3 regions of the Comamonas sp. HJ-2 genome follow, and region 2 is predicted to be linked to each of the others. Evidence: predicted binding sites of a transcription regulator. Region 2 holds the regulator's gene; each other region holds the start of a gene.
The links. The regulator FNR, encoded in region 2, switches genes on or off when oxygen is low (the NO sensors DNR and NnrR bind a similar motif). The targets are predictions, from matches to a motif close to TTGATNNNNATCAA.
Positions count from the first base shown of each region.

Region 1: ACWGXF_RS08915 (hemerythrin domain-containing protein) is a predicted target of FNR. The motif match lies at 8,131-8,144, and genes of this name have one in related genera.
Region 3: ACWGXF_RS12200 (MBL fold metallo-hydrolase RNA specificity domain-containing protein) is a predicted target of FNR. The motif match lies at 7,898-7,911, and genes of this name have one in related genera.

Region 1 is NZ_JBSIFD010000009.1:183,381-193,643, reverse strand. It holds gene mrdA (penicillin-binding protein 2) at 1-832, shown strand, start outside; gene ACWGXF_RS08945 (sulfite exporter TauE/SafE family protein) at 869-1,627, opposite strand; gene ACWGXF_RS08940 (GMC family oxidoreductase) at 2,201-3,868, opposite strand; gene ACWGXF_RS08935 (MlaE family ABC transporter permease) at 4,181-5,308, shown strand; gene ACWGXF_RS08930 (ABC transporter ATP-binding protein) at 5,435-6,295, shown strand; gene ACWGXF_RS08925 (MlaD family protein) at 6,295-7,242, shown strand; gene ACWGXF_RS08920 (ABC-type transport auxiliary lipoprotein family protein) at 7,349-8,032, shown strand; gene ACWGXF_RS08915 (hemerythrin domain-containing protein) at 8,205-8,702, shown strand; gene ACWGXF_RS08910 (MarC family protein) at 8,812-9,459, opposite strand; gene ACWGXF_RS08905 (dienelactone hydrolase family protein) at 9,642-10,263, shown strand, end outside.
Region 2 is NZ_JBSIFD010000014.1:163,315-173,577, reverse strand. It holds gene ACWGXF_RS13610 (sulfite exporter TauE/SafE family protein) at 1-207, opposite strand, end outside; gene hemN (oxygen-independent coproporphyrinogen III oxidase) at 211-1,593, opposite strand; gene fnr (fumarate/nitrate reduction transcriptional regulator Fnr) at 1,862-2,584, shown strand; gene ACWGXF_RS13595 (hypothetical protein) at 2,648-2,911, opposite strand; gene ACWGXF_RS13590 (FixH family protein) at 3,169-3,474, opposite strand; gene ccoG (cytochrome c oxidase accessory protein CcoG) at 3,601-5,043, opposite strand; gene ccoP (cytochrome-c oxidase, cbb3-type subunit III) at 5,126-6,037, opposite strand; gene ACWGXF_RS13575 (cbb3-type cytochrome oxidase subunit 3) at 6,065-6,202, opposite strand; gene ccoO (cytochrome-c oxidase, cbb3-type subunit II) at 6,220-6,852, opposite strand; gene ccoN (cytochrome-c oxidase, cbb3-type subunit I) at 6,872-8,308, opposite strand; gene ccoS (cbb3-type cytochrome oxidase assembly protein CcoS) at 8,372-8,509, opposite strand; gene ACWGXF_RS13555 (heavy metal translocating P-type ATPase) at 8,509-10,263, opposite strand, start outside.
Region 3 is NZ_JBSIFD010000013.1:30,043-40,305, reverse strand. It holds gene selA (L-seryl-tRNA(Sec) selenium transferase) at 1-1,117, shown strand, start outside; gene selB (selenocysteine-specific translation elongation factor) at 1,214-3,139, shown strand; tRNA gene ACWGXF_RS12220 (tRNA-Sec) at 3,324-3,419, shown strand; gene ACWGXF_RS12215 (long-chain fatty acid--CoA ligase) at 3,438-5,126, opposite strand; gene ACWGXF_RS12210 (pyridoxamine 5'-phosphate oxidase) at 5,309-5,821, shown strand; gene ACWGXF_RS12205 (hypothetical protein) at 5,818-6,360, opposite strand; gene ACWGXF_RS12200 (MBL fold metallo-hydrolase RNA specificity domain-containing protein) at 6,414-7,814, opposite strand; gene ACWGXF_RS12195 (efflux transporter outer membrane subunit) at 8,012-9,475, opposite strand; gene ACWGXF_RS12190 (efflux RND transporter permease subunit) at 9,489-10,263, opposite strand, start outside.

The sequences.
Region 1 (10,263 bases), on a different contig from region 2:
GCGCGCCATCCAGCATTCCAGCAACGTCTATTTCTACACCCTGGCCAACGAGATGGGCGTGGATGCGATCCACGACTTCATGAAGCCGCTGGGCTTTGGCCAGATCACCGGCATCGACCTGCCCGGAGAGGTGCGCGGTGTGCTGCCCAGCAAGGAGTGGAAGCGCAAGACCTACAAGCGCGCCGCCCAGCAGCAATGGTTTGCAGGCGAGACGATTTCCCTGGGCATCGGCCAGGGCTACAACAACTTCACCATCCTCCAGCTCTCGCATGCGCTGGCCACGCTGGTCAACAACGGCATGAGCTTCACGCCCCATGTGGGCAAGGAGCTGATCGACTCCGTCACCGGTACGCGCACGGCCATTGTTCAGCCGGCACCCGTCAATCTGGGCTACAAGCAGAGCAATGTCGATGCCGTCAAGCGCGGCATGGTCGGAGTGGTGACCGGCGGCACGGGCCGTGGCGTCTTCGGCAGTGCCAGCTATCTGTCGGGCGGCAAGACCGGCACGGCCCAGGCAGTGAGCGTGGGCCAGAAGGAAAAGTACAACGCTGCGCGTCTGGCCGAGTACCAGCGCGACCACTCGCTCTATATCGCCTACGGCCCGGCCGAAGCGCCCAGGATTGCCGTGGCCGTGATTGTGGAGAATGCCGGCTTCGGTGCAGCGGCTGCCGCGCCTATCGCACGCCGCATACTGGACTACTGGCTGGTGGGCAACTATCCCAGCGAGGCTGATATCGCTGCGGTGCGCCAGGGCAAGGCAGGCGCACCGATCGGCACGCCGCGTCGTGTGGAAGATATCTCGGTGCTGTCCGACGACGAAACAGCACCTTGATAAATTGATAGCTGTTAACGCTTGCTGTGTAATGGTTTAACGCAGAAAAGCGTCGTAACCTGTCTTCAGAATCAGCAGGCTGACCACGCCGATGAAAATCGTGCGCACAAAGCCCGTGCCGTGGCGCAAGGCCATCCAGGTGCCAAGCATGCTGCCCAGCACATTGGCCACGGCCAGCGGAATCGCAAAGTGCCACCAGACATGGCCCTTGAGAGTGAATAGCAGCAGTGCCGCGGCGTTGGAGGCCAGGTTCAGCAGCTTGGCGCTGGCCGAGGCGTTGAGGAAGTCATAGCCCAGCAGGCGCACGAACAGGAACACGAAGAAGCTGCCTGTGCCCGGGCCGAAGAAGCCGTCGTAGAAACCGATCAGCAGGCCGATGGCGCTGGCGGTCAGCATCTCGGTGCGGCCTGCCAGGCGCGGCTCGTGGTCGCGGCCCAGCTCTTTTTTGGCCAGGGTGTAGCCCAGCACGCCCAGCAGGATGAAGGGCAGCAGCTTGCGCAGAAAATCGGGCGAAATCAATGTGACAGCCCAGGCTCCGAGAAAAGCTCCCACCAGCGTCGTGCCGATGGCGGGTAGCAGCGTGGCCCAGGTGATATGCACACGCTTGCTGTACTGCCAGGCGGAAATGGCCGTGCCCCAGACGGCGGCACTCTTGTTGGTTCCAAACAGCGTGGCAGGCGTGGTGGTGGGGAAGGCTGCAAACATGGCCGGCACCAGAATCAGTCCGCCGCCTCCCACGATGGCGTCAACAAACCCGGCCAGGGCCGAGGCGAGGGAAACAAGAATCCATTCCATGGAGCAAATGCCTGCAATTGGTGCATGCCGTGAGCAACGCGCGTTGCCGCTGGGCGGCGCTGCCGGAGGCGGGATGAAGAAGCCAGGGGAGAGCGGGCTTGAATGCCCGAGGATGGCGCCGGCATTGTCGCACCGCAGCCTCAAGCTTGTGCGCAGGCATAAAAAAAGCGCCCACTGTGGGGCGCTTTTGAACGCATCTTTGATGCTTTTATATGTATTGGTCTGGTTGTGTCGAGTTGTCTCCTCGGCCCTCCATGCTGCTTCGTGGAGCAGCGAGAGTGACGAGAATGTAAGGGCTGCACCTGTGTGGTGCATTGGGGAATTCCCTTGGGTTATATCAAAAACGTCTGACAAATGAATCAGAAAGTTTCGTGACATCCTTATGAGTTTTGAGATATTTCAAAAACAATAGCGTCATATGCTTATAAGCAAAAGATCTCTGAGGACTTTGCTTAATGGGGAATGACGCCGCGCGGGATTCTTCCGCTAGTACAGACTTTGCGCTCCAGAGCGAATTTCGGGCGCTGACGGGCTTGTCGCAGTGAATCGCTCGGCTTTTCGTGCGGCCGTTTTTCAGGTCGCGTCACGAATCCACTGCGCCGCCTTCTCGGCCATCATCAGCGTCGGGCTGTTGGTATTGCCGCTGGTGATGGTGGGCATGGCGCCGGCATCGACCACGCGCAGACCCTGCACGCCTCGCACCTTGAAACGGCTGTCCAGGACTGCCATCGGGTCGTCGGCGCGTCCCATCTTGGTCGTGCCCACGGGGTGGAAGATGGTGGTGGCGATATCACCGGCCAGACGCGCCAACTCCTCGTCGCTCTGGTATTGAGCACCGGGCTTGAACTCTTCGGGTTGGAAGCGCGCAAGCGCCGGCTGGCTGACGATGCGCCGCGTGACGCGCAGGCTGTCTGCCGCCACCTGCCGGTCTTCTGGCGTGGAGAGGTAATGGGGTGCGATGGCCGGAGCCTGGCGGAAATCCGCGCTTTGCAGTTGCACCGTGCCGCGGCTGCTGGGGTTGAGGTTGCAGACGCTGGCGGTGAAGGCGGCAAAGTCGTGCAGCGGCTCGCCAAAGGCATCCAGCGACAGCGGTTGCACGTGATATTCCAGATTGGGGTGGGCCAATGCCGGATTGCTGCGTGTAAAGGCTCCGAGTTGCGAAGGCGCCATGCTCATGGGGCCGCTGCGCTTGAGTGCGTATTCCAGGGCGATGGCCGCCTTGCCCCAGAGACTGCCGGCCATGGTGTTGAGCGTCTTGGCGTTCTGCACCTTGTAGACCGAGCGGATTTGTAAATGGTCCTGCAGATTGGCGCCCACGCCGGGCAGATCGCGGCGCACAGCCATCCCATGGCGCTGCAGCAATTCGCCGGGGCCTATGCCCGACAGCTGCAGAATATGCGGTGAGTTGACCGCACCCGCGCAGAGCAGCACCTCGCGCCCGGCCTGCACAGTCACCATCTCCTCTCCGGTCCAGACTTCGGCGCCGGTGCAGCGCTGGCTGCCGTCCGGCAGATCTTCCAGAATCAGCCGGCGCACCTGAGCGCGGGTCCACATCTCGAAGTTGGGACGGCCATAGCAGGTGGGGCGCAGAAATGCCTTGGCAGTGTTCCAGCGCAGGCCCGATTTCTGATTGACCTCGAAGTAGCCCACGCCCTCGTTGCAGCCGCGGTTGAAGTCGTCGGTGGCCGGGATGCCGGCCTGCTGCGCGGCCTGGGCAAAGGCGTCGAGTATGTCCCAGCGCAGACGCTGCTTCTCCACGCGCCACTCGCCGCTGCCGCCGGTGCTCTTGCTGCCGTGCAGGCGCATGAACTCTTCGCTGGCGCTGCCGCCGGCGTCGAGACGCCAATGGTCTTCATGCTGTTTGAAAGCCGGCAGGACCTGCTCCCAGCGCCAGGTGTCGTCGCCGGTGAGCTCGGCCCATTGCTCATAGTCGCGGGCCTGGCCGCGCATATAGATCATGCCGTTGATGCTGGAGCAGCCGCCCAGTGTCTTGCCGCGCGGATAGCGTAGGCTGCGACCGTTGAGGCCGGGGTCGGGCTCGGTCTGATAGAGCCAGTCGGTGCGCGGGTTGCCTATGCAATAGAGATAGCCGACGGGGATGTGGATCCAGTGGTAGTCATCCTTGCCGCCGGCTTCGATCAGCAGAATCCGGTGATTCTTGTTGCGGGTGAGACGGTTGCACAGCAGCGAACCTGCTGTGCCGCCGCCGATGACGATGTAGTCGAACTGGGTATCACTCATGGGCAGATCAAAAGGCCGGTACAGCTAGGCGCAGAGGCCAGAGCATCAGGCAGTCATGGGCAAAAAGGCTGGTTCATTAGGTGTGATGAGCTTGCGGGTGTCGATAGGGAAAGCGCTCGCATACTCCTGTTTTGGAAGCTGTCGGCGCAGTGCTGGTTTTGACTTTCGCGGATTTTTGATAAAAATTGCAACGCTATCATTGCGTGGCATGCGGCAGCGGCCTACGTGCTGCGTTTGGCATGCTCCTCGCTTGGCGCGTTATGCTGGCCCCTGCGGTCAGCCCGTCTCCCCCATGTCCTAGGAAGCTTTTCTTTGCCCAGCTCAGACCAACTACCTCAATGCCCGCTGCAGTCCCGCGAAGGTCAGCAATGGGCCGTGCCTGCGGGCCGCTGGAGTGCCGCCGAGCTGGGCGACCGCCATATTTGGCGCCGGCTGGCGCCGCAGATCAGGGCCGTGCCCAAGGGCGCGGCTTGGGATTTGCAGCAAATGGTCTGGTTCGACCATATCGGTGCCCAGTTGCTGTGGGAGCAATGGGGCAAGGCCTGGCCGGCCCAACTGCTGACGACCAAGACCCAGCGCTCCATGCTGGAGCGTGTGGCCAGGTTCAGCGAAGTGCCCGAGTCCAAGCCCGAGCCCTCGGGATGGATGTGCGAGGTCAATCGGCTGGGTCAGATGGTGATCGATGCCTGCGGGCACTTTTCCAACTTGATCCAGCTGGTCGGCCAGTTGCTGCTGGACTGCCTGCGCCTGCTGCGCAACCCGCTTCGCGGCCCCTGGCGTGATATTTCGGGCCATCTCTATGCAACGGGAGCGACAGCTTTGCCGATCACGGCGCTGGTCGGCTTTTTGATCGGCGTGGTGCTGGCCTATCTGATGGCGCTGCAGCTGCGTCAGTTCGGGGCCGAATCCTTTATTGTCAACATTCTTGGCATTTCGCTGATCCGCGAGCTCGGGCCGCTGCTGGCGGCGATTCTGGTGGCGGGGCGCAGCGGCTCGGCCATCACGGCGCAGATCGGCGTGATGCGCGTGACCGAGGAGCTCGACGCCATGCAGGTCATGGGCATTTCCCAGGGTTACCGGCTGGTGCTGCCGCGTGCGCTGGCGCTGGCCGTGTCCATGCCGCTGGTGGCGTTGTGGACCATTCTTGCGGCACTGGCTGGCGGCATGGTCGCGGCGGACCTGACCATGGACATCACGCCCTCCTATTTCGTGCAAAGCCTGCCCGCGGCCGTGAAGGTCGGCAATCTGGTGCTGGCCATGGGCAAGTCCGTGGTGTTTGGCGTGCTGATTGCCTTGATCGGCTGCCATTGGGGCCTGAAGGTAGAGCCCAATACCCAGAGCCTGGGTCGTGGCACCACGGCGGCGGTGGTGTCATCCATCACCATGGTCATCATCGTGGATGCCATCTTTGCCATCCTCTTCAGAAACGTGGGCTTTTAGGATGAACTACCCCCTGTGCGGCTTCGCCGCTTCCCCCCAAGGGGACGACACCTTCGCTGCGGGGCGGCCCTTGCACGGCGTTTCTGGCTTGGGTCGCGCCAGCCTCGTGCAGCGGGGGGCACGCCAATGACAGAGGTGATGCACAACCGCCGTATCGAGGGTGCCGTGGGCGATTACGCGCCGCCGCAGGATGTGAAACCCCTGGTGCAGGCAGTGGACCTGTGGACCGAGTTCGGCGAGGGCGAGTCGCGCTTTGCCGTGCACCAGGACTTGAACTTCGATGTCTACCCGGGCGAGATTCTGGCCCTGGTGGGCGGCTCCGGCACGGGCAAGACGGTGCTGCTGCGCCAGATACTGGGGCTGCTCTCGCCATCGCGCGGCACGGTGACCGTGGATGGCCGGCCCTCGCGCGAAGTCATCAGCGGCGAGCTGGCGGCGAGTCAGGTGGGCATGCTGTTCCAGCAGGGTGCGCTGTATTCGGCCTTCAACGTGCTCGACAACATCGCGTTTGCGCTGCGTGAGCAGGGCACCTTGCCCGATGCCGTGGTGCGCGATGCGGCCATGGTCAAGCTGCAGATGGTGGGCCTCAAGCCCGAGCATGCCTCGCGCATGCCTGCGGACCTGTCGGGCGGCATGATCAAGCGTGTGGCGCTGGCGCGCGCGCTGATGATGGATCCGCCGCTGCTGCTGCTCGACGAACCCACAGCGGGGCTGGACCCCAAGGGCTCGGACGAGTTCTGCGAGCTGCTGCGCGATATTCATGCAGAGCTGGGCCTGACCGTGATCATGGTCACCCACGATCTGGATACGCTGTTCGCGCTGTCCACACGAGTGGCCGTGCTGGCCGAGAAAAAAGTGCTGTTCACCGGAGCTCCGCGCGACGTGGCCCGGATCAAGCACCCGTTTATTGAACATTTCTTCCAGGGAGAGCGTGGCCGCCGTGCCATGGCCCCGGTGCAAGGCGGCGTGGCCGCAGAGGAAAGCTGATGGAAAACAAGTCCCATGCCATGGCTGCCGGCATCTTCGTGCTGGTGGTGGCGACCCTGCTGGCAGGGCTGGCCGTCTGGCTGACGCGCGACAACCGCGAATACCAGCTCTATGAAATGTCCACCAAGGACGGAGTCAGCGGCCTGCAGCCCCAGGCCACGGTGCGCTACAAGGGCGTGCCCGTGGGCAAGGTGGTGCGCATCGGTTTTGATCCGCAGATTTCCGGCAATGTGCTGATTCGCATTGCCGTGGGCGAGGACACGCCGGTCACGCCGGCCACCTACGCCCAGCTCGGCTATCAGGGAGTGACGGGGCTGGCCCATATCCAGCTCGACGATGACAGCAAGTCTTCGCAACCGCTCAAGCCCGGGCCCAGCGGCCTGCCGCGCCTGCCCATGAAATCATCGCCGCTGAACATGCTGGCCGACCAGGGGCCGGTGCTGCTGGAGCGGGTTGACGAAATTTCACGCCGCCTCAATTCCATGCTGGGTGAGGACAACCAGAAGCGGGTGAGCGTGGCGCTCGACAATATCGCTGCCGCATCCGGCGGGATCAAGGATCTGGCCGAGACCATGAACAAGACGGCCAAGGACTTTCCACAGATCACGGCAGATGCGCACCAGACCCTGCAGTCCCTTACCAAGGCCGGCAATGCCGCCACGGGCGTGGCGACCGATCTGCAGCAGACCGTGCGCAAGGTCAATGCCCCCGATGGTCCGCTGCAGCAGATTGCCGAGGGCACGCAGGCCCTGTCGCAGGCGGCCGAGTCGCTGGGGCGCAGCACCTTGCCGCGCATGAACGGCGCGGCCGACGATGTCTCGCGCGCCGCGCGCAGCATGGGCGCGGCCGCGGGCCGCTTCAATGACAACCCGCAATCCGTCATCTACGGCCAGGGAATGGGCTTGCCAGGCCCCGGCGAGCCCGGTTTCGTGGCTCCGGCCAAGTGAAGAAGCAACAAGGACACGACTTGCGCCAATTCGGATCGGGCAGGCAGCTTTTCGATGGAAATGCCTGCTACTCATTCTGGCTGGCCTAAGTCCCAAAGGAATCAATATGGCAGACACAAAGATTTCACTCACCGGCCGCGGAGCATGGCGATTGCTGGGCGCTTCTTCCCTGGTACTGGCGCTCGCCGCCTGCTCGGGCCTGCCCACGGCACCCACGCAACCGGTGCGATATGACCTGGGCATGGCCGACCTGGCAGTGCCGGCCGCGAATGCGGCCGCACCCTCCGTGGCGCCGGTACCGCTGGTGCTGGCCGAAGTCCAGGCGCCGGGGTTGCCCGAGGGCCTGACGGCCATGTTCTACCGTCTGAACTACAGCGACAGCCAGCAACTGCGTGCCTACCAGAACGCGCGCTGGAGCCTGCCTCCCGCTCAGATGGTGGAGCAGCGCCTGCGCATGCGCCTGGGGCTGGAGCGCCCCGTGCTTTCGGGCAAGGATAATGTCCGCCCCCTGCAGGCCGACAAGCGCTCGATTGCGCAGCTGCGCGTGACGGTGGACGAGTTCAGCCAGGTCTTCGACAACGCCAGCAACAGCCGTGCGTTGCTGCGCCTGAGCGCCAGCCTGATCGGTGCCGGCGAGAGTGCAGGCAACCAATTGCTGGGCCAGAAGGTGTTCACGGTCGAAGTTCCGGCGGCCTCGGCCGACGCAGCCGGCGGTGCCCAGGCCATGGCACGCGCCGTGGACGAGGCGGCTGCCCAGCTCAGCCGCTGGTTGCAGGGTTACGGGCGCTAGGGCCCGACCAGTCCCAGGCATTTCCGCTCCCAAAGCCCTGCCATGCAGGGCTTTGTTGATTCCGGGCAAGTCCTGCTTACTCGCGGGCAGCTGCTTTGCTGATGTGGGTCAATGGCCGGGCCGGGCCTTGTTCTTAAGCTGCCAGTTCCTCAACCTCGCACAAGGAACTGCCATGGCCAGCCTCGAATGGAATGCCGCTCTCATCCTGGATTTTCCCGTCATGGACGCGGTGCATGAAGAGTTCGTCACCCTGCTGGCCCAGGTGGAAGCTGCGGGCGACGAGCAGCTGTGCGCGCTCTGGGACGAGCTGATTGCCCATACCCAGCAGCACTTCGATCAGGAAGACCGCTGGATGCAGACCACGGGCTTTGCCACGGGCAACTGCCACAGCCAGCAGCACAAGGTGGTGCTGGCCGTGCTGCGCGAGGGGGCGGTCAAGGGCGGGCAGGGCGATCTGGCCACGATCCGCCATATGGCGGCCGAGCTAGGTCCGTGGTTCAGCCACCATGCGCAGAACATGGATGCCGCCCTGGCCCTGCACATGCGCCGCGCGGGCTTTGACCCGGTGACCGGCGCGGTGCTGGTGCCCGAGGCTTTGCCTGCGGAGCCGATCACCGGCTGTGGTGGTGCCTGTGGTGAAGCTGAAAAAATGGAAGTAGTAACTGCCTGAAACTGGCACGCGATAAGGCGAGAGACAGCGAGCAAGAGCCGCCGCGCAGCGAAGCTGCCGTCCCTCTTGGGGGAAGCGGCGCAGCCGCTCAGGGGAAGTATTTTTTGGGTTAAGGGTATATCGCCGGGGAGGCCAGGATGGGGAAGATCTTGATCAGTCCGCCGGCCATCACCTCGATGGCCAGCGCGGCCAGAATCAGTCCCATGAGCCGGGTCATCACATTGATGCCGGTCTTGCCCAGCACGCGGGCAATCGGGTGGGCCAGCGAAAAGCAGACCATGATGGCAGCGGCCACCACCACGCCATAGCCGACCAGTGCCACATGCTGCCAGATGGTGCGCGCCTGATCGGCATAGATCACCACGGTGGACATGGCGGCAGGCCCGGTCAGCAGCGGAATGGTCAGCGGTACGACGGCAATGCTGTTGCCCTCGGCGGCCTTCTCGACGCCGGCTGCCAGCGTGGCATTGTTGGGGCGGTCTTCGGCGGGACGGGCGTTGAGCATGTTCATCGCACTGATCAGCAGCAGCAGGCCGCCGCCGACCTGAAAGCTTTGCAGCGAGATATTGAAGAACTGCAGAATCTGCAGTCCCAGCAGGGCGCAGACCGCAATCACGCAGAAGGCGGCAAAGGCGGCGGTGCGAATCGTCTGCCAGCGCTGCTCGGCGTCGAAGCCGGCCGTGTAGTGGATGAAGAACGGGACGATGGCCAGCGGGTTGATGATGGCGACCAGGGTGATCAGGGGCTTGATATCCATTACAGCTCGCCTCCTGGCATGGGGGGCTTCTTGCGACTGTCGGCCTTTTGTGGGGCTGAGATAGCTTGCATCAACACTCCTGTGAAAAAATGGCCGAATCATCGACGCGGCATCAGCCATTACAGCATTGCTGGCGGCCGCGTCGCGGATTTCCCTTTTGAACCATGTTAAGGAGCTTCGCAATGGGCAGCTTTGTTGAACTGACAGCCGTGGATGGCGCAAAAACCCCGGCTTATGTGGCCATGCCCGAGGGCCAGGCACGCGGTGCCATCGTGGTACTGCAGGAGATCTTCGGCGTGAATTCGCATATCCGCTCCGTGGCAGACCGCTACGCAGCCCAGGGCTATGTGGCCGTGGCGCCCGCCATGTTTGCCCGCGTCAAGCCCGATGTGGAGCTGGGTTACAGCGAAGAAGACATGAAGGCCGGCTTTGCGCTCAAGACCGCAGTGGAAGCCCTGCCTGAGCCTGGCGCGCTGCGCGATGTGGAAGCAGCCGTGGCCCATGCGGCGACTCTGGTGCCTGGCGGCAAGATCGGCGTGGTGGGCTTTTGCTGGGGCGGCCTCATGACCTGGCGCTCGGCCTGCAATCTGGCCAGCGTCTCGGCTGCAGTCTGCTACTACGGCGGCGGCATGACGGGCGAACTGGAAGCCAGCCGTCTGGCGCTGTGCCCGGTGCTGGCCCATTTTGGCAGCAAGGATCACTACATCTCGCTGGAGTCCGTCGAAGCCTTCAAGAAGGCCCAGCCCAAGGTGGAAGTCCATGTCTATGAGGCCGACCATGGCTTCAACTGCGATCAGCGCGGCT
Region 2 (10,263 bases):
CAGGGCATAGGCAGCGATGCGCCCCAGATGAAACAGGCTGGTACGCAGCCATTGGCGTTTTTGCAGGCCGAGCACGACAACTGGCTGCCCGCCGCCGACAGGCTTCGCTGCTGTGACCACGCTGCAGGGGGCAGCGCACATCACAAGACAATGGGGCCCACCCACGAGCCCCATGATCAAAGCAGTCCAGACCAGCGAAAACAACATGCGCTAGATGATGCGCGAAAAGCGGGCGCGGTTCCGGTCGGCCTGCAAATATCGGTCAAACAGCATGGCTACTCCGCGCACAAAAAACCAGCCCAGGCCAGTGACCTTGAAGCCCTCTGCGGACAGCTCGACCAAGCCGTTGCGCTGCATCTCTGCCAGCGCATCCAGCTCCGCAGCGAAGTACTCGCGGAAATTGATAAGCCAGGCCTGCTCCATGGGCTCATACAGGACGGAACCCTGGCACATGATGGACATGATGACGGCTCTGCGCACCAGATCGTCACGTGAAAGCGCCAGTCCGCGCTGCACGGGCAGCATGCCGCCATCGACGGCATCGTAATACTCTTCAAGAGTCTTGACGTTCTGGCTGTAGGTCGCGCCCACCTTGCCGATAGCCGATACGCCCAGTGCAATCAGGTCGCAATCAGGCTGGGTGCTGTAGCCCTGAAAGTTGCGATGCAGGCGCCCCTGGCGCTTGGCAATGGCCAAAGAGTCGTCAGGCAGCGCAAAGTGGTCCATGCCTACATAGACATAGCCGCCATCCATGAATGCATCAATTGCGCCGGAGAGCATGTTCAGCTTGTCCTGTCCCATGGGCAGGTCTGCCGATTCGATGCGCCTTTGCGGCTTGAAGCGCTCGGGCAGATGCGCATAGGCATACAGTGCAATGCGATCGGGGCGCAGCTCATTGACCTGTGCCAGCGTGCGCGCAAAAGACTCGGGCGTCTGCCTGGGCAGCCCGTAGATCAGGTCCACATTGATGGAGACAAAGCCCAGGCGGCGCGCCTCGGCCACCAACGAAAAGACTTGCTCGGCGGGCTGCTCGCGGTGCACCGCTTTCTGCACCGCGGGATCAAAGTCCTGCACGCCAAAGCTCAGGCGATTGAACCCCATGTCCTTGAGAGCTCTCAGCCGCTCGTTGCTGACGGTGCGCGGATCGACCTCGATGGAGTACTCGCCCGCGGGATCCAGCTTGAAATGTTCACGCATCAAGACCATCAGCTGCTGCAACTCGGCATCGCTGAAGAAGGTCGGTGTGCCTCCGCCCAGATGCAGCTGGCTTACGAGCTGGCCTTTGCCGCAATGCTCGGTATGCATGGCCAGCTCGCGGCTCAAGTAGTCCAGATACTCGGCAGCCTTCTCATGATGCTTGGTCACGATCTTGTTGCAGGCGCAGTAATAGCAAAGCGACTCACAGAACGGCACATGCACATAAACGGACAGGGGCAAAGCGCGCGAGCCAGAATGCGTCTTGCGCTGCTTGAGTGCCAGTATGTAGTCGTCTGCACCAAAAGCCTCAACAAAACGGTCGGCTGTTGGGAACGATGTGTAGCGTGGGCCGGGGATATCAAAGCGGCTCAGCAACTCAGGCGTGACTGCGGTCATAACTGGGAGTTAGGGTGCGCCCACACTCTGTATAGAGCAGATTTCAATGGAAATCAGATCCTGAAAATCATGCCCAAAATAGGCAAAAGCGCGTGTTTTTGAACGAATACAGGCAATGTGCCCCAAGGCAATCACCCTGTCCTTGATGAAAATCAAGAGACCTCAAGGCAAGTGCTGCGACAATTTGATCCATCTCATCTTCAACCACGAGGTCAATGACCAGCGCGACTCTCCACTCCGTGTCTGTCTGCGCCGTTGCAAAAAGCCCATGAATCTTCAGACCATCAAAGCATCCTGCTCCAACTGCAATCTGCGTGAACTGTGCATGCCCATGGGCCTGGACGATGAACAAATGGAGCGCATTGACGAGATTGTGGCCACGCGCCGCAAGGTCAAGCGCGGTGGGCTGCTGTTTCGCAATGGCGAAGAGTTCACCTCGCTGTATGCCATTCGAACCGGCTTCTTCAAGACCAGCGTGGCCACCGAAGACGGACGCGATCAGGTCACAGGCTTTCAGATGGCTGGCGAAATCATTGGTCTGGACGGCATCGTCAACGACCACCACACTTGTGATGCCGTGGCCCTGGAAGACGCCGAGGTTTGCGTCATGCCGTTTGACAAACTGGAGCAGCTCTCGCGCGAGGTCACTGCCCTGCAGAACCATGTGCACAAGGTCATGAGCCGCGAAATCGTGCGCGAGCATGGCGTGATGCTGCTGCTGGGCAGCATGCGTGCCGAAGAGCGCCTGGCGGCCTTTGTGTTGAACCTGGTCCAGCGCCTGTCGGCACGCGGCTTTTCCAAGTCGGAGCTGGTGCTGCGCATGACGCGCGAAGAAATCGGCAGTTACCTGGGCCTCAAGCTCGAGACCGTGAGCCGCACTTTCTCCAAATTTGCAGAGGAAGGCATTGTGGAAGTCAAGCAGCGCCACCTGCGCATCCTGGATACCGAGGCGCTCAAACGCATCGTCAACAGCCAGCAATGCCAGAACTGAACCGAGTCGACAGACACTCTCAAGACAAAGCCCGCGGACAGCGGGCTTTTTTGTCTGTGCGAATTAATCGGGCAGAGGCTCGGAAACGATGCCGCCATTGAGATCGCTGACGGAGCGACCCAGCATCACCGTCATCGCACCTCCGATCAGGGTCACGACCCAGAAGGCAAAAAAAGCGACCGTATAGATGGCCTGGCGCGACCAGTCCAGGGGGGAGCCCAGCCAGTGCACATCCAGCGGGTCCACAAAGGCGAAAACCACCATCTCCATGATTGCCGCCGCCAGAAAGGCCGGCCAGACAATCCACATCCAGCGTCGAGCATCCATCCTGATTCTCCTTGGGCTGTGGGCTTGGTCATATTTTGCACAACAGTGGTGACCGTTCATGCAGGACTGCGGGCATGCACCGTGGCGGGAAACCCTGAACCACTCTCTTTTCAGTAGCATCCTGCGCCATCTGGATATCAAAAAACCATTTGCTTCTACATCAACGTTAGACAGAACATGCGCAACACGCTCTGATTTTGATATCGGCAACAAAAAAGGCCGCAAAAGCGACCTTGGCGGAGCAAGCGCCGGAGCGCTCAGCGATCCAGCGGATGGTCCTTGGCTGGTGTGGCCGCATGATTGCGGCCGGTGACTGCTGGTGCCAGGCTTTTTTCACTTTCGCTCAGGCGCTGGTTGATTTCCATGCCATGGCGGTAGTAGTCAGGGTCAATCACGGGATCGGGCCTGCTCAGTGCGATGTATGCGGTGACAAAGCCGGCAATCACCACGATCACCGGGCCGGCGATGATGAGCCAGACATGGGCAAACTTCCACCAGGGCTTGCCGTCCTCGGGGTGGATGATCTTGGCCGTTTGCGAGACCTTGGCTTGTGCTGCCGACATGATGAAACCTCTTTCCAAAATTCTGACCACCCAGGCACACACGGCAGGGTGGCATAAATTGTTGCCGATTGGCGGTGCCCTTGTCCGGCCTCCGTGATGGCTCACGAAGACCGTCAAGACCTGGCATTAACGCGGCACCAGGAACACCGTCTTCTCGGAAATACGCCCTGCTCCGGCAGTCACTGCATCCACATTGAAGTGTACGGGGTGCGAGCCGGGAGTTGCTGAGCCATACGGAATCTGCAGCCGCACCGCAATGCCGCGCGTCTCTGCAGGGCCAACGCTCACTTCCTGCTCGGATGCGACTTCCAGATTCTCCAGGCCCACGGCGCTGATACGGTAGCGCTGCTCGGACTCGGTGGCGTTCATGATCTGCAGACGGTAGACGTTCTCCAGCTTGCCGCCCGCCACGATGCGCGAAAGCGCAGCACGGTCACGAATCACATCGACCTTGAGCGGCTCGCGCAGCACCAGACTGGCGATCATGGCAGCGCTGAGGGCCACCAGCACGGCCGAGTAGATCAGCACACGCGGGCGGAAAATACGGCGAATAACCTGCACCTGCTTCCAGGCCTTGGCCACGGCATTCTGAGTGGTCAACCGGATCAGGCCACGCGGATACTCCATCTTGTCCATCACGGAGTTGCAGGCATCGATGCACAGACCGCAGCCGATGCATTCGTACTGCAACCCTTTGCGGATATCGATGCCCACGGGGCAGACCTGAACGCAAAGCTTGCAATCTATGCAGTCCCCCAGGCCCTGTGCCTTGTAGTCGACGTCTTTCTTGCGCGGGCCGCGAGCTTCACCACGTTCGGCGTCGTAGCTGACGATCATGGTGTCCTTGTCGAACATGGCACTCTGAAAGCGTGCATAGGGACACATGTACTTGCAGACCTGCTCGCGCATATAGCCGGCGTTGCCGTAGGTGGCGAAGCCGTAGAACGCCACCCAGAAAATCTGCCAGTTGCCCTGGAAGGCCATCAACTCCACACCCAACTCACGGATGGGCACGAAGTAGCCGACAAAGGTGAAACCTGTCCAAAGAGACAGAGCGATCCAGAGAAACTGCTTGAGCGACTTTTTCCAGATCTTCTCCAAAGTCCAGCCGCTCTTGTCGATACGCATGCGGGCACTGCGATCGCCTTCGACCTTGCTTTCGATCCACATGAAGATCTCGGTGTAGACCGTCTGCGGACAGGAGAAGCCACACCACAGACGCCCGGCTACGGCGGTAAACAGGAACAGCCCCAGTGCGCTGATGATCAGCAGCCCCGTCAGATAGATGAAGTCCTGCGGGTACAGCACCAGTCCGAACAGATAGAAGCGCCGGGCCCCCAAATCGAACAGCACCATCTGGCGCTCGCCCCACTGCAGCCAGGGCAGGCCGTAGAAGACGATCTGGGTCAGAAACACCATGGCCCAGCGCCACCGTGAGAACACGCCGCTAATAGAGCGTGAGTACACTTTTTGCTCGGAAGCGAACATAGGCACCAACTCAGGCCCGCCCTCATGAGGCTCAGGCGTGATCGGTATGACTTTTCGGGGCTTCCCCTGATCGCACGGCATCGCAGTTCCTTAATATTTTTGTAATTACTGAAAATTGAAACGCGAAAAAGGCGGTGCCAGGGCACCGCCTTTTAAAAACGCATTACTTCTGGTTTTGCGTATTCGAAAGACTCCAGACATAGGAAGCCAGCACGGCAATTTGCGCCTCCGTCAACTTCTCTTTCTGGGCAGGCATCTCATTGTGCTTGCCGTTGTTGACGATGTTGACGATTGCCGCCTCACCCCAGCCATGCAGCCAGATGTCATCGGTCAGGTTAGGAGCTCCCAGCGCGGGGTTGCCCTTGCCGTCCATGCCGTGACAAGCCGCACAGGCCACGAATTTGGACTTGCCCTGCGAAGCCTTGACGGCATCGTGAGGGCTGCCCGACAGGCTCAGCACATAGTGCGCCACATTGCGCACATCCTCCGCCGAGCCCACGGCTGCCGCCATGGGCGGCATCATGCCGATACGGCCGTTGGTGATGGTCTCCCTGATCTTCTCGGGAGATCCGCCATGCAACCAGTCGCCGTCCGCCAGATTCGGGAAGGACTTGCTGCCGCGAGCGTCAGAGCCGTGGCATTGCGCACAGTTGTTCATGAACAGACGCTCGCCAATGGCCATGGCCTGAGGGTCCTTGGCCATTTCTTCGGTGGGCATGCTGGTGAACTTGGCATACAGAGGCTCCAGGTCCGCCTTGGCCTTGGCCATTTCCTTGTCGTAGGCGCCGGTCTGGCTCCAGTCCAGCTTGCCGCCGAAGCCGCCAAGACCTGGGTAGACCACAAGATAGCCCAGGCTGAAAACCACGGTGATCACGAACAGACCCATCCACCACTTGGGCATGGGGTTGTTGAGTTCACGCAGGTCTTCGTCCCAGACATGGCCTGTGGTGTTGTCGCCCGAGGGAACGACCTTCTTGCGGGCCACCAGAATCAGCAGCAGCAAGCAGCCAAAGATGCCGATCAGCGTAATCGCCGCGACATACACCGACCAGAAATTGTTAATGAAATCGCTCATGGGATGTTCTCGTTGTGGTGATCAGACTCAGTCTTCCAGGAATGGAACCTGAGCTGCCTCGTCAAAACGGGCCTGGTTGCGGCGGGCATACGCCCACCACCAGATGCCCACGAAACACGCCAGCGATGCCAGCGTGGCCACGATACGCATGGTGGTGATATCCATTTCCAGCCCTTTCTCTCTTACTTGACGGCGCGACCAAGGACCTGCAGATAGGCAATCACTGCCTCCATCTCTGTCTTGTCCTTGACCTCGGCCTGAGCACCGGCGATTTCCGCATCGGTGTACGGCACGCCCACCTTGCGCAGCGCGCTCATGCGCGTTGCCACGGCCGTGTCATCCACCTTGTTGGCTTCCAGCCAGGGGTAAGCAGGCATGTTGGACTCGGGCACCACGTCACGCGGGTTGTTCAGGTGGATGCGATGCCATTCGTCGCTGTACTTGCCGCCCACGCGATGCAGGTCGGGGCCGGTACGCTTGGAGCCCCACTGGAAGGGGTGGTCGTAGACGAACTCGCCAGCCACCGAGTAGTGGCCGTAGCGCATGGTCTCGGCGCGGAAGGGACGGATCATCTGCGAGTGGCAGTTGTAGCAACCCTCGCGCAGATAGACGTCGCGCCCCATCAGCTGCAACGGCGTGTAGGGCTTGAGACCCGCCACGGCTTCGGTCGTGGACTTCTGGAAGAACAGCGGCACGATTTCCACCAGGCCGCCAATGGTCAGCACGAACAGCGTCAGCGCGATCAGCAAAAAGTTGCTGGTCTCGATCTTCTCGTGCGAAAAGCTCTTGGGAGCTGCGTTATTTTGATCAGACATTGCTTTTGCTCCTCAATGCTCAGGCGTGAGCCACCACGGCAGGCACTGCCACCTTGACGGAACGGCCGGCCATTGCGGTCTTCCAGGTGTTCCATGCCATCACCAGCATGCCGCCCAGATACAGCAGACCGCCAGTCACGCGAATCACATAGAAGGGATAGGTCGCCTTCACGCTTTCCACGAAGGTGTAGGTCAGCGTGCCGTCGGGGTTGACAGCGCGCCACATCAGGCCCTGCATCACACCGGCAATCCACATTGCGGCGATGTACAGCACGATGCCGATGGTCGCCATCCAGAAGTGCAGCTCGATCGCGGGCACGGAGTGCATCTTCTCGCGGCCGAACAGACGGGGGATCAGGTAGTACAGAGAGCCCATGGTGATCAGACCCACCCAGCCCAGAGCGCCGGAGTGCACGTGGCCCACGGTCCAATCGGTGTAGTGGCTCAGCGCGTTCACGGTCTTGATGGCCATCATCGGGCCTTCGAAGGTGGACATGCCGTAGAACGACAGGGACACGATCAGGAAACGCAGGATGGGATCGTCGCGCAGCTTGTGCCAGGCACCCGACAGCGTCATGATGCCGTTGATCATGCCGCCCCAGCTGGGAGCCAGCAGGATCAGCGAGAACACCATGCCCACGGACTGGGTCCAGTCAGGCAAAGCGGTGTAGTGCAGGTGGTGAGGACCCGCCCACATGTACGTGAAGATCAGCGCCCAGAAGTGCACGATCGACAGGCGATACGAATACACGGGACGGCCCGCCTGCTTGGGGATGAAGTAATACATCATGCCCAGGAAGCCGGCGGTCAGGAAGAAGCCCACGGCGTTGTGCCCGTACCACCACTGAACCATCGCGTCCTGCACGCCGGCGTAAGCCGAGTAGCTCTTCATCCAGCCGGCGGGGATGGAAATATTGTTGACGATGTGCAGCAGGGCCACGGCCAGAATGAAAGCACCGAAGAACCAGTTGGCCACATAGATGTGCTTGACCTTGCGGATACCGATAGTGCCGAAGAACACGATGGCATAGGACACCCAGGTCACGGCAATCAGCAAGTCCAGAGGCCATTCCAGCTCGGCGTATTCCTTGCCCTGGGTGTAACCCAGAGGCAGGCTGATGGCAGCGCCGACGATAACCAGTTGCCAGGCCCAGAAAGTCAGGCTGGCCAGCTTGGGCATGAACAGCTTGGTCTGGCAGGTGCGTTGCACCACGTAGTAGCTGGTCGCGAACAGCGCCGAGCCACCAAAAGCGAAGATCACGGCATTGGTATGCAGCGGACGCAGACGTCCGTAGCTCAGCCATGGAATGCCGAAGTTGAGTTCCGGCCAGGCCAGCTGGGACGCGATAAACACGCCCACCGCCATACCTACCACCCCCCATACCACGGCCATGATAGAGAACTGTCTTACGACGGTGTCGTCGTAATAGACAGCATTGTTATTTGTTGCTTCCATCGGGCACCTCTTAGATATCTTGCAAAGTGTTCATTGGTTTCTGGTCGGACTCGTTGAGCCACATCAATCGTCGCGAAGAATGCGCTCGCCTTCTTGTTCCACGCTCTCGAACTGGCCCCGGTACACGGCCCACCACAGGGCAGCCACAATGGCCATGACCAGAACAACCGACAGCGGAATCAATACATACAAAATGTCCATCAATGGCCTCCTTGAGTCAGTGGCATGACGGTGCCCCGCGGCGCAAGGTGCGCGGGGGCGGACGCGTTGCTATCAGCTGCCTGCAGCGGCAACGCACGTGCAAGACGGGCTGCGTTGGCGACGACCAGCAAGGAGCTCAGCGCCATGCCGAGCCCTGCCAGCCAGGCAGGCATCCAGCCCACGAGGGCCAGAGGAATAGAGATCGCGTTATAGGCTGCTGCCCAACCCAGGTTCTGGCGCACCACGGACAGGGTCCGTCGGGCCAGCAACAGGCTTTGCAACACTAACTCCAGGCTGTCTCCCAGTACCACGAAGTCTGCTCGCGATTGTGCCAGCGGCACTGCTTTACCAAAAGCAAAAGAGACATGCGCTCCGGCTAAAACTGGGCCGTCATTCAGGCCGTCGCCCACCATGGCAACCTTATGCCCTGCAGCCTGTGCCGCCTGCATGGCGGCCAGCTTGTCCTGCGGTTTGCAGTCGCCCTGCGCCTGCTCTATGCCCAGCTTGGCGGCCACGGTTTGCACCGCTGCAGAGCGGTCACCCGAGAGCAGTTGCACCGTCACGCCTTGCTGCCTGAGGTCGGCAATGACCTGGGCCGCTTCGGGGCGCACGTCCTCGCTCAGATGGAACTGCGCCAGGGGCAGCCAGCCACCTTGCGATTCCTCGGCCAGCACCACGCTCTGCCCTGGCTCATGCGGTGCCAACTCGGGTACGCCGCAATGCGCGGCCGAGCCCAGACGAAGATGGCGGCGCAAGGCGGTATTGCTGCGCGCCTGCACCCAGACATCGAGGCCGCTGCCAGCGATTTCCTGGACGGAATCCAGCAGCCATGCGCTGGCAGGCAATTCGGCCACCTCGGCCGCCTGCGCCAGTGCCTTGGAAGCAGGATGCATGGACTGGCGCGCCAGCAAGGCGGCCAGCGCCAGCAGCTCATCAGTGTTCTGACCTTCAGCAGGTGTCAGCGCGCGCAGCACCAGGCCGTCGCGCGTCAGCGTTCCGGTCTTGTCGAACACCAGCGTATCCACGGCGGCCAGCGCCTCCAGCCCCTGCAGATTGCGCACCAGCACGCCGCTGCGCGCCAGGGTGCCGGCCGCCGTCAGCATGGCCACAGGCGTGGCCAGCGAAAGCGCACAGGGACAGGTGACGATGAGCACGGCCACGGCCACCATCATGGCCTTGCCCGGGTCGGTGGGCCACCACCAGATGGCGGCAGCCAGCGCCGCCAGCAGCACCACGACGAGAAAAGGCCGGGCCACCTTGTCGGCCAACTGGGCCAGTGTTGGCTTTTGCAGCGAAGCGCTTTCCATCAGATTCACGATCTGCGCAAAGCGGGTGCCCTCACCCACGCTGTCCACTCTCACCTCGACAACACTGTCCAGGTTGTAGCTGCCGGCAGTGACTGCATCGCCTTGTGCGCGCAAAACAGGCGTGGACTCGCCAGTCAGAAGCGCCTCATCGGCATGGGTGGTGCCGCGCAGAATCCGGCCGTCTGCGGGGAAAGCCTCGCCCGTGAGCACCCGCACCACATCACCCACACGCAGACGGCGCGTGGCCACACGCTCGAACTCTCCCGAGTCGGGCTGCTGACGCAGCACCGAATCCGGCAGCCGGTTCATCACGGCTTCCAATGCACCGGCCGTGCGGTCACGCAGGCGCAGCTCCAGCCAGCGCCCTGTGAGCAGGAAGAAGACAAACATGGTCAGCGAGTCGAAGAAGACTTCCTGACCGAAAGGACCGGAGGGATCAAAAGTGCC
Region 3 (10,263 bases), on a different contig from region 2:
ATTGCTGCCGCAGGCCGCGATCGATGCCGTGGTACAGGCCATGAACTCCCCGGCCAATCTGGAATATGACCTTGAAGACGGCGGTCGCGGCGATCGCGACGATCTGGTCGAGTCGCTGATCTGCGAGCTGACCGGTGCCGAGGCCGCCACCGTTGTCAACAACAACGCCGCAGCCGTGCTGCTGGTGCTGTCCACCATGGCCATGGGCAGGGAAGTCGTGGTCTCGCGCGGCGAGCTGGTGGAAATCGGCGGCGCCTTCCGCATTCCCGATGTCATGACCCGCGCCGGCGCCAGGCTCGTCGAGGTCGGCACCACCAACCGCACGCATGAGAAAGACTATGCAGAGGCCATAGACGAGAATACGGCCGCGCTCATGAAGGTGCACTGCAGCAACTACGCCATCACCGGCTTTACCAAGGCGGTGAGCGACGCCGATGTCGCCCGCATTGCGCACGACAGCAATCTGCCGATGATTGTCGACCTGGGCAGCGGCACGCTGATCGACATGCGCGACTGGGGACTGCCCTATGAGGTCACGGTGCGCGAGACGGTCGAGTCCGGTGCCGACATCGTCACCTTCAGCGGCGACAAGCTCCTGGGCGGCCCGCAGGCCGGCATCATCGTCGGCAAAAAGGAGCTGATCACCCAGATCAAGAAGAACCCGCTCAAGCGCGCGCTGCGCGTGGGCAAGATCACGCTGGCGGCACTGGAGCCCACGCTGCGCCTGTATCTGAACCCCGAAAAGCTCGCCCAGGAGTTGACCACGCTGCGCCTGTTCACGCGCCAGGCCGCCGACATGCAGATCCAGGCCGAGCAGCTGCAGCCTCTGCTGCAGCAGGCACTGGGCCAGGACTATGTGGTGGAAACCGCGGCCATGAGCAGCCAGATCGGCAGCGGCGCCCTGCCCGTGGAAAATCTGCCCAGCTTCGGCCTCAGGATTTATCCCGCCAGTGGCAAGCATGCGGGTCGCCAGCTGACCCGGCTCGAAGCGCGCTTTCGCGCCCTGCCCCGGCCCGTGATCGGGCGGCTGCATGACGATGCGCTGTGGCTGGATCTGCGCTGCCTCGAACACCCGGCGCAGGCCCTGTTTGCCGCGCAGCTGCCGCAGCTGGCCTGAGGCAGTCCCATGGCCCCGGCCCCTGGAATTTATACAAAAACACCTTGCATCGCTTGATACACAAGCGCCAGCAGCCAACAAAACTACAAGCACACCATGATCATCGGAACCGCAGGCCATATCGACCACGGCAAAACCACGCTGGTGCGTGCGCTCACGGGCGTGGAAACCGACCGTCTCAAGGAAGAGAAAGCCCGCGGCATCTCCATAGAACTCGGTTATGCCTACAGCCCGTTGCCCAACGGCGATGTGCTGGGCATCATCGACGTGCCGGGCCACGAGAAATTCGTCCACACCATGGCCGCCGGAGCCGTGGGCATTGACCATGCCCTGCTGGTCGTGGCTGCCGACGACGGCGTCATGCCCCAGACCCTGGAGCACCTGGAAATTCTGCAGCTGCTGGGTGTCAGGCGTGGCAGCGTGGCGCTGACCAAGGTCGATCGCGTGCTGCCGCAGCGCATTGCCGACGTGCACCGCGAAATCAACGCCATTCTCGGCGTCACTGCACTGGCGGACAGTCCCATCTTCGAGACCAATGCCGCAGAACCCGGCAATGCCGGCGTACAGGCCCTGCGCGAACATCTGCAGGTGCAGGCCCAGATGATGCAGGCGCGTCCCCGAGACGGATTGTTCCGGCTCGCCGTGGACCGCGTCTTCACGCTGCCGGGCCAGGGCACGGTGGTCACGGGCACGGTCTTCAATGGCCAGGTGCGGGTGGGCGACACGCTGGCGCACTCGGCCAGTGGTCAGGCCGTGCGTGTGCGCAGCATTCATGCACAGAACCAGAGCAGCGACAGCGGCGTCGCCGGCCAGCGCTGCGCACTCAATCTGGCGGGCATAGGCAAGGACGAGATCGAACGCGGCGACTGGATCATGGACCCACGCCTGCTGCAGGCCACGGACCGCCTCGACATTCATCTGCACCTGCTCGGCGAAGCGCCCTTGCTGGCCCAGTGGACGCCCGTCCATGTGCACCTGGGCACCAAGCGCACCACGGGCCATGTGGCGCTGCTGCAGGACGAGGCCATAGAGCCCGGTACCGAGGCTCGGGTGCAGTTGGTGCTCGATGCGGCGGTCTTCGCCCTGCCCGGCGACCGCCTGATTCTGCGCAACGCCCAGGCCAGCCGCACCATCGCCGGCGGCATGGTGCTCGACCCCTATGCTCCGAGCCGCAAGCGCCGCAGCGCAGAGCGCATGGCCTACCTCGACGCCATGGAGCAGCTAATCGCCCGCAACGACTTCAGACCGCTGATCGCACAGGCCCCGCACGGCATTGCGCGTTCGCAGCTGGTGTGTCTGGGCGGCCATGCCTTCCCCGAGGCCAGCCTTGCCGACACCATCCAGTTGCCCATCGCCGGCGGCGATGCCCTGGTGCTTGGCCTGCAGCGCTGGCAGCAGCTGCAGACCCAGGTCATCGACAGCCTGGCGCGCTTTCATGAAAAATCGCCCGACGAGCCCGGCGTCAACGCGGCCAGACTGAGGCGCATGGCCTTGCCCGGCCTGCAGCAAGGCAGCTACGACGCGCTCTATCAGGGCCTGGTCGATGCCCTGCTCAACAGCCAGTTGCTGGCCAGCACCGGCGCCTGGCTGCATTTGCCGCAACACAGCGTGCAGCTGAGCAGCGCCGAGCAGACGCTGGCCGAAAAACTGCTGCCCGCCATTGCTGCAGGCCGCTATGACCCGCCCTGGGTGCGCGATCTGGCGCGCGACCATGCCGCTGGCGAAGAGCCGGTGCGCCAGCTGCTCAAAAAGCTTTCGCGCCAGGGCCAGCTGTTCCAGGTCGTCAAGGACTTGTTCTATGCACCGGTGCGCATGGATGAACTCGCCGCCCTGGTTGCCGACATCGCCAGCCAGCACGCCAGGGGAGAGGTGGAAGCCAGCGCATTCCGCGACGCCACTGGTCTGGGCCGCAAGCGCGCCATCCAGATTCTCGAATTCTTCGACCGCACCGGCTACACACGCCGCGTGCGCGACGCCCATCTGCTGCGCCCTGACGTGCAGTGGAATAGCACGCCACGCTGAGCCTGCAAGGGAAACCAGCGGAAACCAGTCCAGGTTCCTTATCCCGCTTGGGCAACAAGCTATCAAATCAGAGTAGAGCCGGATATGCGGTCTTGACGTTCTGTTTGTCATCAGGTGCCGGATTGCTGGCTACAATCACCGTCTTATCTTCTACAAGAGTGGCAACTTCCACTCTTGACTCAAAGGAAGGCAATCGTGCCCGGTGGCGCGGCCGGGCTTCAAACCCGGTGGGGGGCGTCAGCCGCTCCCGGGTTGGTTCGACTCCAGCTGCTTTCCGCCACTTCCCCCTCTTTGCATTTCAGACCGCGGCTTCCTGCTCCTGCAGCATTCGCCACATCACCTTGCCGCTGCCGCTCTTGGGCAAAGCCGTCACGAATTGCACCCGACGTGGGGACTTGTAGACTGCCATATTGTCATGGCACCACTGGATGATCTGCTCTGCCGTCGTCGCCTCATGGCCGGCACGCAGCACGACCACAGCCTTGACGGTCTCGCCGCGATAGGCATCCTTGGCGGAGATCACGCAGGCCTCCTGAATCGCCGGATGGCGGAACATCAGCGACTCCACCTCGGCGGGCCATACCTTGAAGCCGCTGGCATTGATCATGCGCTTGAGCCGGTCGGTGATGAAAAAGTAGCCATCCTCATCCACGCGCCCCAGATCCCCGGTGCGGAAAAAGCGTTTGCCATCGAGCTCCATAAAGCTTTGCTCGGTCGCCTCGGGGCGTTGCCAGTAGCCCTCGAACACCTCGGGGCCGTTGACCACGATCTCGCCCTGCTCTCCCTGGGCCACCTCTTCCAGCGTGTCGGGGCTGATCACGCGCGCATCGGTGCTCATGAAGGGGATGCCCAGACATTGCTGCTTGGGATGGTCGGGCGGATTGCTGTGCGAGGGTGCGGCGGTTTCGGTCAGGCCATAGCCCTCGCAAAAACGCAGCCCGTACTGTTCCAGCAGTCGCTGGGCCACGGCCTGGGGCATGGCGGCGCCGCCGCCGCCGATGTATTTGAGGCTGGACAGATCGAAGGACGCAAAGTTGGGACTGGCCAGCAGATCGATCACCATGGTCGGGATATTGGTCCAGCTGGTGACCTGATAGTGCGAGATCAGGCGCCCTGCCAGCTCACGCTCCCAGCGCGGCATGATGATCAGCGTCGCCCCCATGTAGATGGCACTGTGCAGCACGGAAACCATGCCTGTGATGTGAAACATGGGCACGACGGCGAGCACCACGTTCTCGCTGCTGCCCGTGCCCCACATCGCGCCGGAAACGGCGTTGTGGTTGATGCTGCGGTGCAGGTGCATGCAGCCCTTGGGCTGGCCCGTGGTGCCGCTGGTATAGGGCAGCAATGCCAGGTCGTCACGACCCGCGGTATGCGGCGGCGGCAGCTCGCTGCAGGCCAGTGCCTGCGTCCAGGCATGGACCTTGCCATGGCTCAGGCTTGCGGGTTCGCGCTCGCCGAGCAGCCAGTTGCGCCAGGCTTCGGGCGGTGCATCCGGCCCTTGCACATCGGCATCAAAACCGTCGGTGAATCGGGTGACCAGCAAGTGCTGCAATGCTTCGGACTGCGGCAAGGCATTGCTGGCCTTGGCCAGCTCCGGCGCCAGATCGGCCGTGGTAATGGCCACCTTGGCGCCCGAATCCGTGATGTAGTGCTTGAGCTCCTCCGCCGTATTCATGGGGTTGACCGGCACCACCACCGCATTGGCTCGAAAGATGGCGTAATGCGCCAGCACCAGTTGCGAGCTGTTTTGCATCAGCACGATGACGCGGTCGCCTTTTTGCACGCCCAGGCCATGCAGATAGGCGGCCATGCGCTCCGTTCCCTCGCAGAGTTGCCGATAGGTCGTGGTGCGTCCCAGAAACACCAGCGCGGCTTTGTCCGGATAACGCCTGGCATTGATAGCGAGGTTTTCCCAGACACTGGTTGCTGGAACGGTGATGGAATATGGCAGCCGATTGGGCCAAAACTTGTGGTGAGCGGGCATGAGTCAGGCAATCAGAAAAGCGTATACATAGTCCGGGTGGACTAATCAGTCCGCAAGACTAGGCCTGCAACCTCGGCCCGGCATCCGGGATGGCCCCAACAGTCGGTCACGCAGGTGACGGTCGAGGCGGCCTGACGCGGCTCAAGCTGGTCCTGCCCCGCGCTCTGGCTTACCATGCGCAAATGCCTCATGAATCACGCCTGCAGCAGTCGCTGCGCCAGCTACTCGCCAGTCAGCGTACTGCCGCCCTGGCCGTTCAGCCACAGGCCGGTTCATCAGCCCCCGGATATCTCCCCGCCCCAGGCCTGTCGCTGGTGCCCTGGGCCTGGAGTGGCAAATTCAGCTGTCTGATACTGCATGTCAGTGCGCTGGCCAGCCACACACAGGCCATGGAGCTGCATCCTGCCGTCAGTCTGCTGATGAGCAGGCCAGAGTCCGCTGGCGAAGCCGTGCATGCGCTGGAGCGCATCAGCATTCAGGGCGTGGCCTCCACTCCCCCAGGCGACAGCGGCCTGTGGCAAGGCGCCCGTGCCAGCTATCTGGCGCGCTTTCCCGAAGCCGAGCCCATGACGGCGCTGGGAGACTTTCGCTTTGTCTGCATCACGCCGCAAGGCGGCAGGCATGTCGCCGGCTTCGGCGCAGCGCGCGATGTGGACGAGCACGATCTCATCGCCGCACTCAACCCGGCTGCCTAGCCTTTGCTGGCCCGGCCCGACCTGGATTGGCCAGCTTGAGCCTTGAGCACATGCTCGGCAATCAGGCACATGCAGGGCAGCGGCTGGCCCTGCATCAGGGCCTGAACATGGTCCTGCCAGATCTGACCCTGCTGCTCCACGTTTGCGTCCAGAAAGCACTGCAGCATCTGCTGCGGATCTGCACAGGTCTGATAGTGATAAGGATTGCGCCGCAGGCATGCCGCGCGCAAATGCAGGCCCAAGGCCTCCCAGGTCACCGCCCTGCCTTGCAGGCGCTGCCACTGATGCAGCAGCTCATGGGCGAAGACGCCAGCCACCACAGGGTGGGCAAGCCGCAGCGGCTTATGCGGGTCCCGGTGCTCAAAAAAGCTGCGCGGCAGATAGATGCGCCCGCCGCCCAGGGACAGCGCGCGCCTGGTATCGCCCAGACGCCGCACATGCAGACGCATGCCGGGCAGCAGCTCATCCAGCGTAGTGCCGAAAAGCCGCTGCGCGAAACCGACCTCGACCGGCATCAGGCTTCGCCGCCAGAACATCATGCAACAGGCCGTGCGCAAGACGGATTCTGCATCTCGGAGACTTCCTGCGAGCTCTAGAACTCGAAGACCTGAGCCGGCTGCGGAACCTGCACCGTGAAATGCAGGCGCTCGTGCAGCAGCGTGGCCAGGGCCCGGGAGGCATGCGACTCCCCATGCACCACAAAGGTCTGCTGCGGCGGGCGGCTAAAAGCGGCCGCCCAGTCCAGCAAGGCTTGCTGGTCCGCATGGGCCGAAAAGCCACCCAGGGTATGGATACCGGCACGGACCTCGACGTCATCTCCAAACAGGCGCACCTGCCTGGCACCGTCGACCAACCTGCGGCCCAGCGAACCTTCAGCCTGAAAGCCGCAGATCACCACCGCACACTCGGGCCTGGACAGATTGTTCTTCAGATGATGCAGCACCCGTCCCGCATCGCACATGCCGCTGGCCGAGATGATGACCGCGCCGCTCTTGATGCGGTTGAGCTTGATGGAGTCCTCCACATCGCTGATGAAATGAATGTGCGGCGATTCCTTGAGTCTCCTGACACTGCCCAGCAACTGCCTTGCCTCCTCGTCGAACACGCCGAAGTGCCGCAGCGTGATGTCCGTGGCCGCCACCGCCATCGGCGAATCCACAAATATCTCTACCGGCGGCAAGCGCTGCTGCTGGATCAGCTGCAGAAAGTGATAGAGCAGCTCCTGCGTGCGCCCCACGGCAAATGCCGGGATGACCACATTGCCATGAGGAACCGTGCGCGTGACCACATCGACCAGCTCTTCCAGGGTATCGCCCGTGCTCTTGTGCTGCCGGTCGCCATAGGTGGACTCGATGAGCAGCAGATCGGCTTCCAGGATCGGCGTGGGATCGCGCAGAATCACCCGCCCCGGCTGGCCCAGATCGCCGCTGGCCACCAGCTTGCGCGTGCCGCCATGGCCATCTGCCAGCCATAGCTCCGCAATGGCCGAGCCCAGAATATGCCCGGCATCCTGAAAACGTACCGTCACCGCAGGATGGGGTTCGAAGCTGTGGCCATAAGGCACGGCCTGGACCTGCTCCAGCGTGCTCGCCACATGGGCCAGCGAATACAGAGGAACCGTCGGCTCACGCTCGTGCCCCCGGCCTTCACGCCGGCGCCGCGCCGCCCGTTCGGCATCCATCATCTGGATATGGGCGCTGTCCTTGAGCAAGACCTCGAGCAAGTCCTTGGTGGCCAGCGTGGCATAGATAGGGCCCTTGAAGCCCTTGGCCACGACCTTGGGCAGCAGGCCGCTGTGATCGATGTGCGCATGGGTCAGAACGACGAAATCCAGACCTGCGGCATCAAAGGCAAAGGCTTGCTGGTTGTGCTCGTCAGCCTCGCGGCCGCCCTGAGCCATGCCGCAGTCGATCAGAAATCGGCAGCCATGCGCCTCGACCAGGAAACAGGACCCCGTGACCGACTGCGCCGCACCGTGAAAAGTGATGTTCATGAAGCATCCATTGACGATCCACATGGACCGTCAATGAATCTAGCACCACTGGCGCCTGCGTTTCCAGAGCCTCAAGTCTTGCCTTGATGCCCATCAAACCGCTGAGCCTGTCCGGGCGCCGTAAGCACCGGCTGGCTGTGCAGCAGGAGTCACCAGCCGGCAAATCGGCCGCCAGGGCGGACGGGACTGCTCTCGCCTCAGCTGCTTGCCGCCACAGGCTCTCCGCTGTCCCAGCCGCCGCCCAGCGCACGGATCAGCGCCACCGTGGCCGTGTACTGCGCGGTACGCACCTGCAAGGCCTGACGCCGGTTGCGCAGCTCGTTGCGGCGCGCATCGAGCAGCTCCAGCTGGCTCACCAGACCGTTGCGATAGCGCACGTCCGAGAGGTGCGTGGCACGCTCCGAGGATTGCACGGCCTGCCCCAGCACATGGGCCTGGCCCGAGAGCAGGCGCAAGGCACTGAGCTGATCCTCGACCTCCCTAAAGGCCGCGAGCACCTGACCGCGCTGGGTGGCCACTGCGGCCTCCAGGCGCGCACGGGCGCCCTCTTCCTGCGCGGCGCGCTGGCCGCCGTCGAAGATGGGCAGGGACAGCAAAGCGCCTATGCCCCAGGAGCGCGCCGACCACTTGAACAGATCGCCAAGCTCCGGCGAGGCATAGCCGCCATTACCCGTGAGCGTGATGGCCGGAAACCATGCGGCCTGGGCCACGCCCACGCGCGCCTGGGCCGCCAGCACCGATGCCTGGGCCGCCGACACATCGGGGCGGCGCGCCAGCACCGTCGCGGGCACGCCTGCCGGAATCACGGGCAGCGCTGCCAGCACCGGCTGCGCGGCCAGCGTGAAGCCAGTGGCGATATCGCCGACCAGCACGGCCAGCGCATGCGTGAGGGCCGCCTGCTGGCGCTCCAGCGCCAGCGTCTCGGCCTCGGTGGCCGAAACCTCGGTCTGCATGCGCGCCACGTCCAGCTCGGCCGCATCGCCGGCCCGGAAGCGCTTCTCGATCAGCGTCAGCGTCTCGCGATAGGCCGCCAGACTCTGCTCGACCAGTTGGCGCTCGGTCTGCAGCGAACGCAGTTGCAGATAAGTCTGCGCCACATCGGCCTGCACCATCAGGCGCGTGCTCTGCAGCAGGGCTTCGCGTGCATTGGCATCCTCGCGCGCTGCTTCGCTGGCCCGCGACAGCCTGCCGAACAGATCCGCTTCGTAGGAGAAGTTCAGGCCGGCCGTGACCAGGGTGGCGGGCTGCAGGCCGTTCGCGGTGTTCAGTCCGGCCTGGCGCACAGCGCCGCCCGAGGCCCCGATCTGCGGCTGCCGCTGGGCATCGGCCGAGCGCAGCAGTGCCCGCGCTTCGGCCAGGCGTGCCGCAGCAGTCTGCACATCGGTATTGGCTTCACCCGCACGCTCCACCAGAGCGCTGAGCTCGGTGTCTGCAAATACCCGCCACCAGGCACCGCGCGACTGGGCCTCGGCCGGGGCGGCCTGCGTCCAGCCCGCGGCTGCGGCCTGGGCGCTGAAGCTTGCGGGCACTGCAACGCCGGCATGCTGGTCCACCGTGGGCGGTGCGCTGGCGCAACCCGCCAGCACCAGGGCTGCCGTCAGCGCGCTCAGGGACGGCATCAGGGATCGAATGCCTTGCATCGTTTTCATATCGGAATCCATGGTTGATTGGGGCTTATTCGTCATGGCCGCGCGGCGCGGCAGGCATGGGCAGGGCCGAGGCGCCGTGACCCGGCTCGCTGATCGGCGCCACATGGCTGCCGTGCTGCTGCAGCGGACGGTTGCCGGCCAGACGGCGCAGCACCACATAGAACACCGGCGTGAGGAACAGGCCGAAGGCCGTCACACCGATCATGCCGGCGAACACCGCCACGCCCATGGCACTGCGCATCTCGGCGCCCGCCCCCGTGGACAGCACCAGCGGCAGCACGCCCATGACAAAGGCCAGCGAGGTCATGAGGATGGGGCGCAGGCGCAGGCGACTGGCTTCGATCGCGGCCTGCACGGGAGTGCGGCCGGCAAATTCCAGCTCGCGGGCGAACTCCACGATCAGGATGGCGTTCTTGGCCGACAGCCCCACAAGCACGATGAGCCCGATCTGCGTGAACACATTGTTGTCGCCACCGCTCAGCCACACGCCCGTCATGGCAGCCAGCAGGCCCATGGGCACGATGAGGATGATGGCAATCGGCAGGGTCAGGCTTTCGTATTGCGCCGCCAGCACCAGAAAGACCAGCAGGATGGCGATGGGGAACACCAGCACGGTGGAATTGCCGGCCAGGATTTCCTGGTAGGTCAGCTCGGTCCACTCGAAGCCTATGCCGGGCGGCAGGGTTTCGGCAGCAATGCGCTCGACGGCGGCCTGAGCCTGGCCCGAGGAGAAGCCGGGCGCGGGCCCGCCATTCACGTCGGCGGCCAGAAAGCCGTTGTAGCGCATGGCGCGTTCGGGC